DNA from 2 places in the Oerskovia sp. NPDC060338 genome. Region 2 is predicted to be linked to the other one. Evidence: predicted binding sites of a transcription regulator. Region 2 holds the regulator's gene; the other holds the start of a gene.
What was found. Region 2 encodes Rex, which represses fermentation and respiration genes when NADH is low (regulators of the CRP and FNR family bind a similar motif). Its sites were predicted from a motif close to CTTGTGAANNNNTTCACAAG; they were not measured.
Positions count from the first base shown of each region.

Region 1 (5,142 bases), on a different contig from region 2:
GACACGGGCCACCAGGCCTACGTGCACAAGCTCCTCACGGGCCGCCAGGACTTCTCCGCGCTGCGCAAGCGCGACGGCATGTCCGGGTACCCGAGCCGCGCCGAGTCCCCGCACGACATCGTCGAGAACTCGCACGCGTCGACCGCGCTGAGCTGGGGCGACGGGATCGCCAAGGCCAACGTCGTGCGCGGCCTGCGGGACCGGCACGTCGTCTCGGTCATCGGCGACGGCGCGCTCACGGGCGGCATGGCCTGGGAGGCGCTCAACAACATCGCCGAGAGCCAGGACCGGCGCCTGGTGATCGTCGTCAACGACAACGGCCGCTCCTACTCGCCGACCATCGGCGGCATGGCGCACCACCTGTCGACGCTGCGCACCACGCGCGGCTACGAGAACTTCCTCGACTGGGGCAAGCGCACGCTCTCGCGCTCGGGCGCCCCCGGCCGGTTCGCGTACGAGTGGCTGCACGGGCTCAAGAAGGGCCTCAAGGACGTCGTCGCGCCCCAGGGCATGTTCGAGGACCTGGGCATCAAGTACGTGGGCCCGGTCGACGGCCACGACATCGAGGCGCTCGAGCACGCGTTCGTCCGCGCCCGCTCGTACGGGGCTCCCGTGATCGTGCACGTCATCACCGAGAAGGGCCGCGGCTACACCCCGGCCGAGCAGGACGTCGCGGACCGCTTCCACGCGGTGGGGCAGATCCACCCGGAGACCGGCCTGCCCGTCGCGCCCTCGCGCTTCGGCTGGACCTCGGTGTTCGCGGACGAGATCGTCAAGATCGGGCGCCGGCGCACCGACGTCGTCGCGATCACCGCGGCCATGCTGCACCCCGTGGGCCTCGCGCCCTTCGCCGAGGCGTTCCCCGAGCGCACGTTCGACGTGGGCATCGCCGAGCAGCACGCCGCGACGTCGGCCGCGGGCATGGCCTTCGCGGGCCTGCACCCGGTCGTCGCGGTCTACGCGACGTTCCTCAACCGCGCGTTCGACCAGGTCCTCATGGACGTGGCCCTGCACAAGGCCGGCGTGACGTTCGTGCTGGACCGCGCCGGGATCACGGGCGAGGACGGCGCGAGCCACAACGGCATGTGGGACATGGCCATGCTGCGCATCGTGCCGGGCCTGCACCTGGCTGCCCCGCGCGACGAGGCCACGCTGCGCGAGGCCCTGCGCCACGCGGTCGACATCGACGACGCCCCCTCGGTCGTGCGCTACCCCAAGGGCGCGGTCGTCGCGCCCATCCCCGCGATCGAGACGCTCGACGGCGTCGACGTGGTCGCGCGCCACGACGCCGCACCGGCCAAGAAGACCAAGGCCGCGGCCGCGGCGACCCGCAAGGTCCTGCTCGTGGGCGTCGGCTCCATGACGGGCACCGCCATGGCCGCGGGCAAGGCGCTCGCGGCCCACGGCGTCGAGGTCACGGTCGCGTCCCCGACCTGGGTCCTGCCGCTGCCCTCGGCGCTCGTCAAGCTCGCGGGCGAGCACGACCTGGTGGTCACGATCGAGGACGGCATCGCCGACGGCGGCGTGGGCTCGCTCCTGGGACAGCGCGCGGTCGAGGCCGGGATCACCGTCCCCGTGGTCCCGCTGGGTCTGCCCACGGTCTTCCTGGAACACATGACGATCGACCAGGTGAAGACGACGCACCGCCTCACGGCGCAGGACGTCACGCGCGACGCGCTCACGGCGCTCGCGCTGCTCTGACCGAGCGGGTCGAGACGAGGACGGGGCACGGACCGCGCGGTCCGTGCCCCGTCCTGCGTCCTGGGTCGACTCGGCCTTGGGCCCGGCTGGGCCGGCTGGCCCCGGCTGGGCCGGGTCGCGCAGCGCCTCAGACGAGCGTCGCCTCGGCGGCCCGCTCGATCACGGCGCGCAGGTCGCCCGACGCGGCGAACCACGCCCGCTGGCGTCCCGCGCCACCGCCCGTCGACCACAGCCGCCCGAGGAGCTCGGTCACGGCGTCGAGGTCGCCCGCGTCGACGAGCGCCTCGCGCACGTGCGCGACGAGCTGCCCGACGACGTCGTGCGCGGTCGCGGGCCTCCACGTGAGCGGCGAGACGAGGTCTCCGGCGATCCCGGAGCGCCCGGCCCGCCAGGACGCGGTGCGCAGGAGCTCGGGGTGCAGCATGGGCGCCGCCGTGCCCGCGTCCGCCTCGCGGGCCGCGGTCTCCACGAGCCCGCGGGCCAGGGCTGCGAGCAGGGTCGCGGTGTCCGCGTCGAGGCACACGTCCGCGACGCGGATCTCGACCGTCGGGTAGGACGCCGAGAGCCGGGCGTCGAAGTAGATCATCGCGGTGTCGAGGATGGTCCCGGTGCCGACCAGCGCGTCGACCGTGGCGCGGTACGCCTCGGGAGTGCCGAACGAGGGCGCGGGGCCCGCCGTCGGCCACCGTGACCACACCTGGGAGCGGAAGCTCGCGTAACCGCTGTCCTCGCCCTGCCAGTAGGGCGAGTTGGCGCTCAGGGCGAGCAGCGGGGCGAGCCAGGGGCCGATCCGGTCGAGGACCGCGACGCCCTCTGCGTCCGAGCCGACCGCGACATGGACGTGGCAGCCGCCCGTGAGCTGCTCGCGTGCCGTGAGGCCGAACGCGGCGCGCGCCTCGAGGTAGCGGAGCTTCCCGACGGTCGTGGGGGACACGGGCACGGGTGAGGTGCCGAGCGCGACGATGCGCGCGTCGCGCTGCTCGGCGGCCTTGTTGGCCCGCGCGCGCCCGTCGCGGATCTCCTGGGCGAGGTCCGACAGGTCGGCGCACGGGTGGGTGCCGGTCTCGAGCTGTTCCTCCATGAGCTCGAGCTCGAGTTCCCCGCCGGGAGCGTCGCCGGGCCGGTCCGGCCCCGAGCCGCCCGATGCTCCGAGCCCCGCCTGGGTGGGCTCGCTCGTGCTCGCGGCCTCGATGACCTCGGCGGCGACGGCGGTCGGGACGCCGTCCGGTCCGATGAGGAGGAACTCCTCCTCGACTCCCATGGTTCGCATCGAGGCAGTCTCACACGCGCCGGGGTCACCTCGCACGCAGGGGGCCCGACGGCGTCGCGCGCCCTGGCCGGGAGGGTGACGCTGGGGCGCGGGGGAGGGCCCGGCGCCGATACCGAGAATGGTCGGTGCGGAAATGCCGCGTCGGTGTTCTCTCCGTATCGTGGGTGCTCGTGGCGACGTGGCGGACGAAAGTGCTCGAGGTGCATTCCGCAAGGGACTTTGGTCCCGAGTAGTCACTTGTCGAACGCCCAAGGAAGGGTCATGTGAAGACTGTCACAAGCGGGAATGCCGGGCCCTGGGGAGGTGTTCCAGCAGACAGAAAGGTTGCAATCCCGCCGTTTCGCGGGGCGTGGCCCGGTGTCCGACGGTTCACCCTGTGAGCCAGGTGACAGCGACTTGACCACCCCCGGACCCTCTCGGGGTCGTAGCCTGAAAGGGCGAAGGAGAACGGCAGGACGGCACGGATTTCCCGCGTCGACCAAGGTCTTTACCCCCGCCGCGCAGGCTGCGCGGCGTGGACGTCGAGGAGAGTGATATGACCAGCATTTCCGAGGCTCGCAGCACCACTGGCGGCCAGGACGACGCGACCGTCCCCGCTTGGGCCGGCTTCACCGCGGGTCCCTGGCAGGACACGGTCGACGTGCGCGACTTCATCCAGCGCAACTACACCCCGTACGAGGGTGACGACTCCTTCCTCGCCGGGCCCACGGAGCGCACCACAGGCATCTGGGCCAAGCTCTCCGAGATGTTCCCCGTCGAGCGCGAGAAGGGCATCTACGACGTCGACCCGCACACGCCCGCGGGCATCACGGCCCACGCGCCCGGGTACATCGACAAGGACGCCGAGGTCATCGTCGGCCTCCAGACCGACGCCCCGCTCAAGCGCGCGATCATGCCGAACGGCGGATGGCGCATGGTCGAGGGCGCACTGGAGACCTACGGCTACCCGGTCGACCAGGAGCTCAAGAAGGTCTTCAGCGAGTACCGCAAGACCCACAACCAGGGCGTGTTCGACGTCTACCCGCCCAACGTCCGTGCCGCCCGCAGCTCGCACATCATCACGGGCCTGCCCGACGCCTACGGCCGCGGCCGCATCATCGGCGACTACCGCCGCGTCGCGCTCTACGGGGTCGACCAGCTCGTCGCCGCCAAGAAGCTCGACAAGCTCGACCTCGACACGCAGCCGTTCAGCGAGAAGATCGTGCGCGAGCGCGAGGAGCACGCGGAGCAGATCCGTGCGCTCGGCGAGCTCAAGGCCATGGCCGCCTCGTACGGCTACGACATCTCCGGCCCGGCCACGAACGCCCGCGAGGCCGTCCAGTGGCTCTACTTCGGCTACCTCGCCGCGGTCAAGGAGCAGAACGGCGCCGCGATGTCGTTGGGCCGCACCTCGACCTTCCTCGACGTGTACCTCGAGCGCGACCTGGCGAACGGTGTCATCACCGAGGAGCAGGCGCAGGAGATCATCGACGACTTCGTCATCAAGCTGCGGATCGTGCGCTTCCTGCGCACCCCCGAGTACGACTCCCTGTTCTCGGGCGACCCGACGTGGGTCACCGAGACCATCGGTGGCATGGGCGACGACGGTCGTCCGCTCGTCACCAAGAACTCGTTCCGCTTCCTGCAGACGCTCTACAACCTGGGTCCGGCCCCCGAGCCCAACATGACGGTCTTCTGGAGCCCGCGCCTGCCCCAGGGCTTCAAGGACTTCTGCGCCAAGGTCTCGATCGACACCTCGGCCGTCCAGTACGAGTCGGACGAGCAGATCCGCCCGGCCTGGGGTGACGACGCCGCGATCGCCTGCTGCGTCTCGCCCATGGCGGTCGGCAAGCAGATGCAGTTCTTCGGTGCCCGCGTGAACCTGGCCAAGACGCTCCTGTACGCGATCAACGGCGGCAAGGACGAGGTCACGGGCAAGCAGGTCTCGCCCGTCGTGGCCCCCGTGCCCGAGGGCCAGCCGCTCGACTACGACGACGTCCGTGCCCGCTTCGACAAGACCATGGACTGGCTCGCCGAGACCTACGTCGAGGCGCTCAACTGCATCCACTGGTCGCACGACAAGTACGCGTACGAGCGTCTCGAGATGGCCCTCCACGACAAGGAGGTGCTGCGGACCATGGCCTGCGGCATCGCCGGCCTCGCGGTCGCGGCGGACTCGCTGTCGGCCATCA
Region 1 is NZ_JBHXCQ010000005.1:103,473-108,614, forward strand. It holds gene dxs (1-deoxy-D-xylulose-5-phosphate synthase) at 1-1,701, shown strand, start outside; gene ACFWGN_RS07845 (glutamate--cysteine ligase) at 1,829-2,971, opposite strand; gene pflB (formate C-acetyltransferase) at 3,507-5,142, shown strand, end outside.
Region 1: a site for Rex is predicted at 3,232-3,251, ahead of pflB (formate C-acetyltransferase). Genes of this name have one in related genera too.

Region 2 (5,142 bases):
GCGTTGGCCGCGGCGAGCCCGCTCACGTACCCGACGTAGCCGGGGACGAGCGGCAGCACGCACGGGGACGCGAAGGACACGAGCCCCGCGAGGAGTGCGACCGGCACCGCCAGCAGCATGGACCCGCTGAACGCCGTGGTGGCGAACGTGGAGCCGACGTCACCGGCGAAGGAGAGAGGGTTCACGGGTCAGGCGTCCTCTGCGAGGACGTCGTCGACGAGCCCGGTGAGGGTCGAACCCTCGGCACGACCGATGATGCGTGCGGCGACGCGCCCCTCGCGGTCGAGGACGACCGTCGTGGGCACCGCCTGGATGGGCACCGAGCCCTCGAGCGTCGCGATCGCCTCGCCGCGCGTGTCCTCGATCGAGGGGTAGGGCACCTCGAACGTGCGCTCGAACGCGAGCGCGGCGCCCGCGTCGTCGGTGCTGTTGATCCCGAGCAGGCGCACCCCCTGGTCCGCGCGGTCGTTCGCGAGCGCGACCAGGTCGGGTGCTTCGGCCCGGCACGGCGCGCACGACGCGTACCAGGTGTTGAGCACGACGACGTCGCCGGCCCACTCGCTCGTGTCGATGGCGTTGCCCTCGAAGTCCGTGCCGGTCAGGACGACGGGGTCGTCACGGTCCGACACGTCCCACGTCTTGACCGAGCCGTCGCCCGAGACGTAGCCCTGACCCACGACGTCGTCGGGGCTCGTGGCGCCCGACTCCTGGGCGCAGCCCGTGAGGACCAGGCCGAGCGAGACGATCGCGACGGGGACGAGAGCAGGACGACCGGCGGTGCGACGCCCGGGTGCGGGCGCGCGACCGTGCCGGGCACGGAAGGGGTGGATCATGGCAGCACTGTCTCCCACCTGCCTGGGCACAACCTGAGAAAGCCCTGGTGGGTCACGCTCCGGAGACCTTCGCGGCCCCCGGCAGCAGGTCTGCGACCGGCTCGGTGTAGTGGATCCCGACGAGGCGGTCGCCGTCGAAGCGCAACGACGTGAGGGACGCGAGCGAGCACTGGCGGTTGCGCGGGTCGTGCCACAGCCGCTTGCCCTCGAACGCCAGGCGCGAGATCCAGATGGGGAGCTGGTGGCTCACGAGCACGACCTCGCGGCCCTCGGCCTGCTCGCGCGCGTCGTGGACCGCGGCGTGCATGCGCGCGACCTGCTCCTTGTAGGGCTCGCCCCACGACGGGCGCAGCGGGTTCCACAGGTAGGGCCAGTGCCCGGGGTGCCGCAGCGAGCCGTCGCCCACGCCGAACTTCATGCCCTCGAAGTGGTTGCCCGCCTCGATGAGCCGCTCGTCGGTCCCGAGCGGCAGGCCGAAGGCCTCGGCGACGGGCGTCGCGGTCTCCTGCGCGCGCTGGAGCGGGGACGCGATGACGAGGGCGACGTCGAAGGGCTCGTGCACGCCGTCGTCGGGCAGCGCGGGCGCACCCTCCGCGGGCTTGCCCGACAGGTGCCCCGCGACGCGACGCGCCATGGTGTGCCCGAGCTCGGAGAGGTGGTACCCGGGGATTCGCCCGTAGAGGATGCCGTCCGGGTTGAAGACTTCACCGTGACGCATGAGGTGGACCGTGGTTGCAACCATGCCGACCAGTCTCCCAAAGATCTGGCCCGCGCGGTGCACGTGCCCGGGGTGCTCCGGGCCACACGTCACCGCCCGGCGCGCCCGGGCCCTACCTACTGCTCGCGCGGCTCCGCGACCCGGCACGCCTCGGCGATGGCGTCCATGGCCTCGCCGAGGTTGCGGAGCTGGGCCGGGGTCAGGACGTCGACCATGTAGCGACGGACCGCGGTCACGTGGCCAGGGGCCGACGCGACGAGCTCGGCGTACCCGGCCTCGGTCATGACGCAGTTCACACCCCGTCCGTCGCCCACGCTCGCGGCGCGGCGCACGAGACCGCGCTGCTCCATGCGGTGGACCGTGTGGGTCACGCGGCTGCGGGAACGGGCCAGGCCGTCGGCCAGCGCGGACATGCGCAGGGTGTGGTCGGCCGCCTCGGACAGGCGGACCAGGAGCTCGTACTCGCCGAGGGTCAGGCTCGAGAGGTCCTCGTGCTCCCTGCTGAGGGCCTCGACGAACCGCGCCGAGCCGTCGAGGAACGAACGCCAGTAGCGCTGCTGGTCGTCGTCGAGCCAGGGGGTGGCGTGCACCGTGGTGGCGTGCTGGTCCTGCTGAGCCGTCATCTCTTCCTTCATCCGTCACGCCCCCTCCGTGTGAACAACGGCCCCATTCTCCCATCGTCGGGGGTGGCGGCTGGTCCAGGGAGAACTCGTGCCCTCCTCGGGGAATAGAGGGCGATGGGCTTGCGTTGATGCGTTCGTATGAAGTTGAATCTTCAACTAATGGCACGTCGACGGCGCGCCTGACGCAACGCAACTCGACCTCTCAGGAGACACCCATGGCCACGAACCTTCCCGCCGGACTGACCGCAGGCACCTACGCGATCGACCCCTCGCACTCCCAGGCGACCTTCACGGTCCGCCACGCAGGCATCTCCAAGGTCCGCGGCTCGCTCGCGATCGCCGACGGCAACATCACCATCGGTGACGACGTCGAGTCCTCCAACGTGGTCGCCGCGATCGACGCCAAGTCGGTCAACACCGGTGACGCGGGCCGCGACGGCCACCTGCAGTCGGCCGACTTCTGGGACGCCGAGAAGAACCCGACCTGGAACTTCGTCTCGACCGCCGTCGAGGCCGACGACGACGACTTCGTCATCGCGGGAGACCTGACCATCAACGGCGTGACCAAGCCGGTCAAGCTCGAGACCGAGTTCACGGGCACCGCCGTCGACGCCTACGGCAACTCGCGCGCCGGGTTCGAGGCCGAGACCGAGATCTCCCGCAAGGAGTTCGGCCTGACCTGGAACGTGGCCCTCGAGGCCGGCGGCGTGCTCGTCGGCGACAAGATCAAGATCGCGCTCGACCTCTCGGCGATCAAGCAGGCCTGAGCCTCTCTCCCCCGACCGGCCCCCGCGCCCTGACGCAGCCCGGTACGCCAGGAGCCGGCGACCCGTGACGGGTCGCCGGCTCCTGTGCTGTCCGGGCGAGGTGCGCACGGTGCCCGACGGCGGGACGCGCCCCCGCGGTCGGCTCGCCACCCGGCGGGGCACCCTAGGCCCCGGCGCCCTCGTCGTCGTCCTCGTCCGCGCCGGGCTCGCCCGAAGGACGGTTCGCGAGCGCCCGGGCCTGCGCGTGGAAGGCCAGGATCTGCAGCTCGCTGCCCACGTCGACCGAGCGCACGATCACGTCGTCGGGCAACTGGAGGGCGCGCGGCGCAAAGTTGAGGATCTCGCGGACCCCGGCCTCGACGACCCGCTCGGCGACGTCCTGCGCGACGTGCGCGGGCGTGGCCAGGACGACGATCGTGACGTTCTCGCGGGCGATGACCTCCTCGAGCGCGTCGACGTGCTCGACCACGAGCCCCGCAGCCTCGGTCCCCACGACCGACGGTGACGCGTCGAGCAGGGCCGCGACCTCGAAGCCGCGGGTCCCGTAGCCCGAGTAGTTCGCGAGCGCGTGGCCCAGGCTACCGATGCCGATGATCGCGATCCGGTGCTCGTCGGTCACGCCCAGCGCCGACGTGATGTAGGTCGCGAGCGAGTCGACCACGTACCCCACACCGCGCGTCCCGTACGACCCGAGGAACGACAGGTCCTTGCGGAGCTGTGCGGAACCGACCCCGGCCAGCTCGGCGAGCTCGGTCGACGACGTGGTCTCCACGCCGCGCCCCTCCAGATCGCGCAAGGCCCGCAGATAGGCGGGCAGACGTGTCACCGTCGCGCCAGGAATGCCGGTGTCCCCCAGGGTCTCTGCCACTCGTACCACCCATACCTCGTCATGTCGTCGTCGTTGACGACCTCGCTGTGCTGCTGTCTCGGATCATCTCAGGCTCTGGGCCCGAACGCGGAACGTCAGCCGCTGACGCGCCGCCGCGCGAGCGCCTTGGCGAGCCGTGCGCCGTCGACCTGCCAGAACCCCTGCTGGACCCCGTCCACGGTCACGACCGGGACGTAGTCCCCGTACTCGGCCGCGAGCGCACCGGTCGGGTCGTCGTCCACGTCGACCTCGGTCCACGTGACCTGCTGCTCGGCGCACACCGCCTCGACGATCTGACGGGCCGTGTCGCACAGGTGGCACCCGTCGCGCCCGTAGAGCACGACGCGCGGGGGCACGGCCCGGGGAGCGGTGGCAGGGGCGAGGGCCTCGGACCCTGCCTCGGGTCCTGCGGCTCGTCCTGCGGCATGTCCGGCGGCGGGTTCTGCGGGGCTCACTCCCCCAGCCTACGCATCCCGGACAGAAGGTCCGTCCGGGTGCCCGGCGTCTTGAGGTGCGCGGGGCGTCGGCGGGCGTCGGCGGGCGCCGATAGAGTGGACGGCATGCCGACGTCTGCACCTGGGTCCACCCATCCGACGGCGGCCTTCTTCGACGTCGACAACACCATCATCCGGGGCGCCAGCTCGTTCCACCTGGCCCGGGCGCTGTACCAGCGCGGCTTCTTCTCCACCCCGGACCTCGTGACGTTCGCGTTCCACCAGGCCCGCTACCTCGTGCTCGGGGAGAACAAGCGCCAGATCGACCAGGTCCGCTCGCGCGCCCTCGACCTCATCGCGGGCCGCTCGGTCGCCGAGGTCGTCGCGATCGGCGAGGAGGTCTACGACCAGGTCCTCTCGCTGCGGATCTTCCCCGGCACCCAGAAGCTCCTCGACGAGCACATCGCGGCCGGCCACCAGGTGTGGCTCGTGTCCGCGACCCCTCTGGAGATCGGTCAGCTCATCGCCCGGCGGCTCGGCGCGACCGGGGCGCTCGGCACGGTCGCCGAGCACGAGGACGGCCTCTACACGGGCCGCCTCGTGGGCGACATGATGCACGGCCGGGCCAAGGCGGCCGGTGTCCGCGAGCTCGCCGAGCGTCACGGGATCGACCTCGCCGCGTCCTACGCCTACGGCGACTCGCTCAACGACGTGACCATGATGCAGGCCGTCGGCCACCCGTGCGCGATCAACCCCGACACGCGCCTGCGCCGCCACGCCAAGGACGTCGGATGGCCCATCCGCGAGTTCCGCGGCAGGCGCCGACGCGTCGCGAACCGCGGGCTCAAGACCGCGAGCTGGGCGGGGGCGGCCTGGGTCCTCGGGCTCGTCATGCGCTC
Region 2 is NZ_JBHXCQ010000004.1:211,406-216,547, forward strand. It holds gene ACFWGN_RS06780 (cytochrome c biogenesis CcdA family protein) at 1-119, opposite strand, end outside; gene ACFWGN_RS06785 (TlpA disulfide reductase family protein) at 189-833, opposite strand; gene ACFWGN_RS06790 (histidine phosphatase family protein) at 886-1,575, opposite strand; gene ACFWGN_RS06795 (MarR family winged helix-turn-helix transcriptional regulator) at 1,668-2,174, opposite strand; gene ACFWGN_RS06800 (YceI family protein) at 2,390-2,941, shown strand; gene ACFWGN_RS06805 (redox-sensing transcriptional repressor Rex) at 3,105-3,809, opposite strand; gene ACFWGN_RS06810 (glutaredoxin family protein) at 3,905-4,264, opposite strand; gene ACFWGN_RS06815 (HAD family hydrolase) at 4,370-5,142, shown strand, end outside.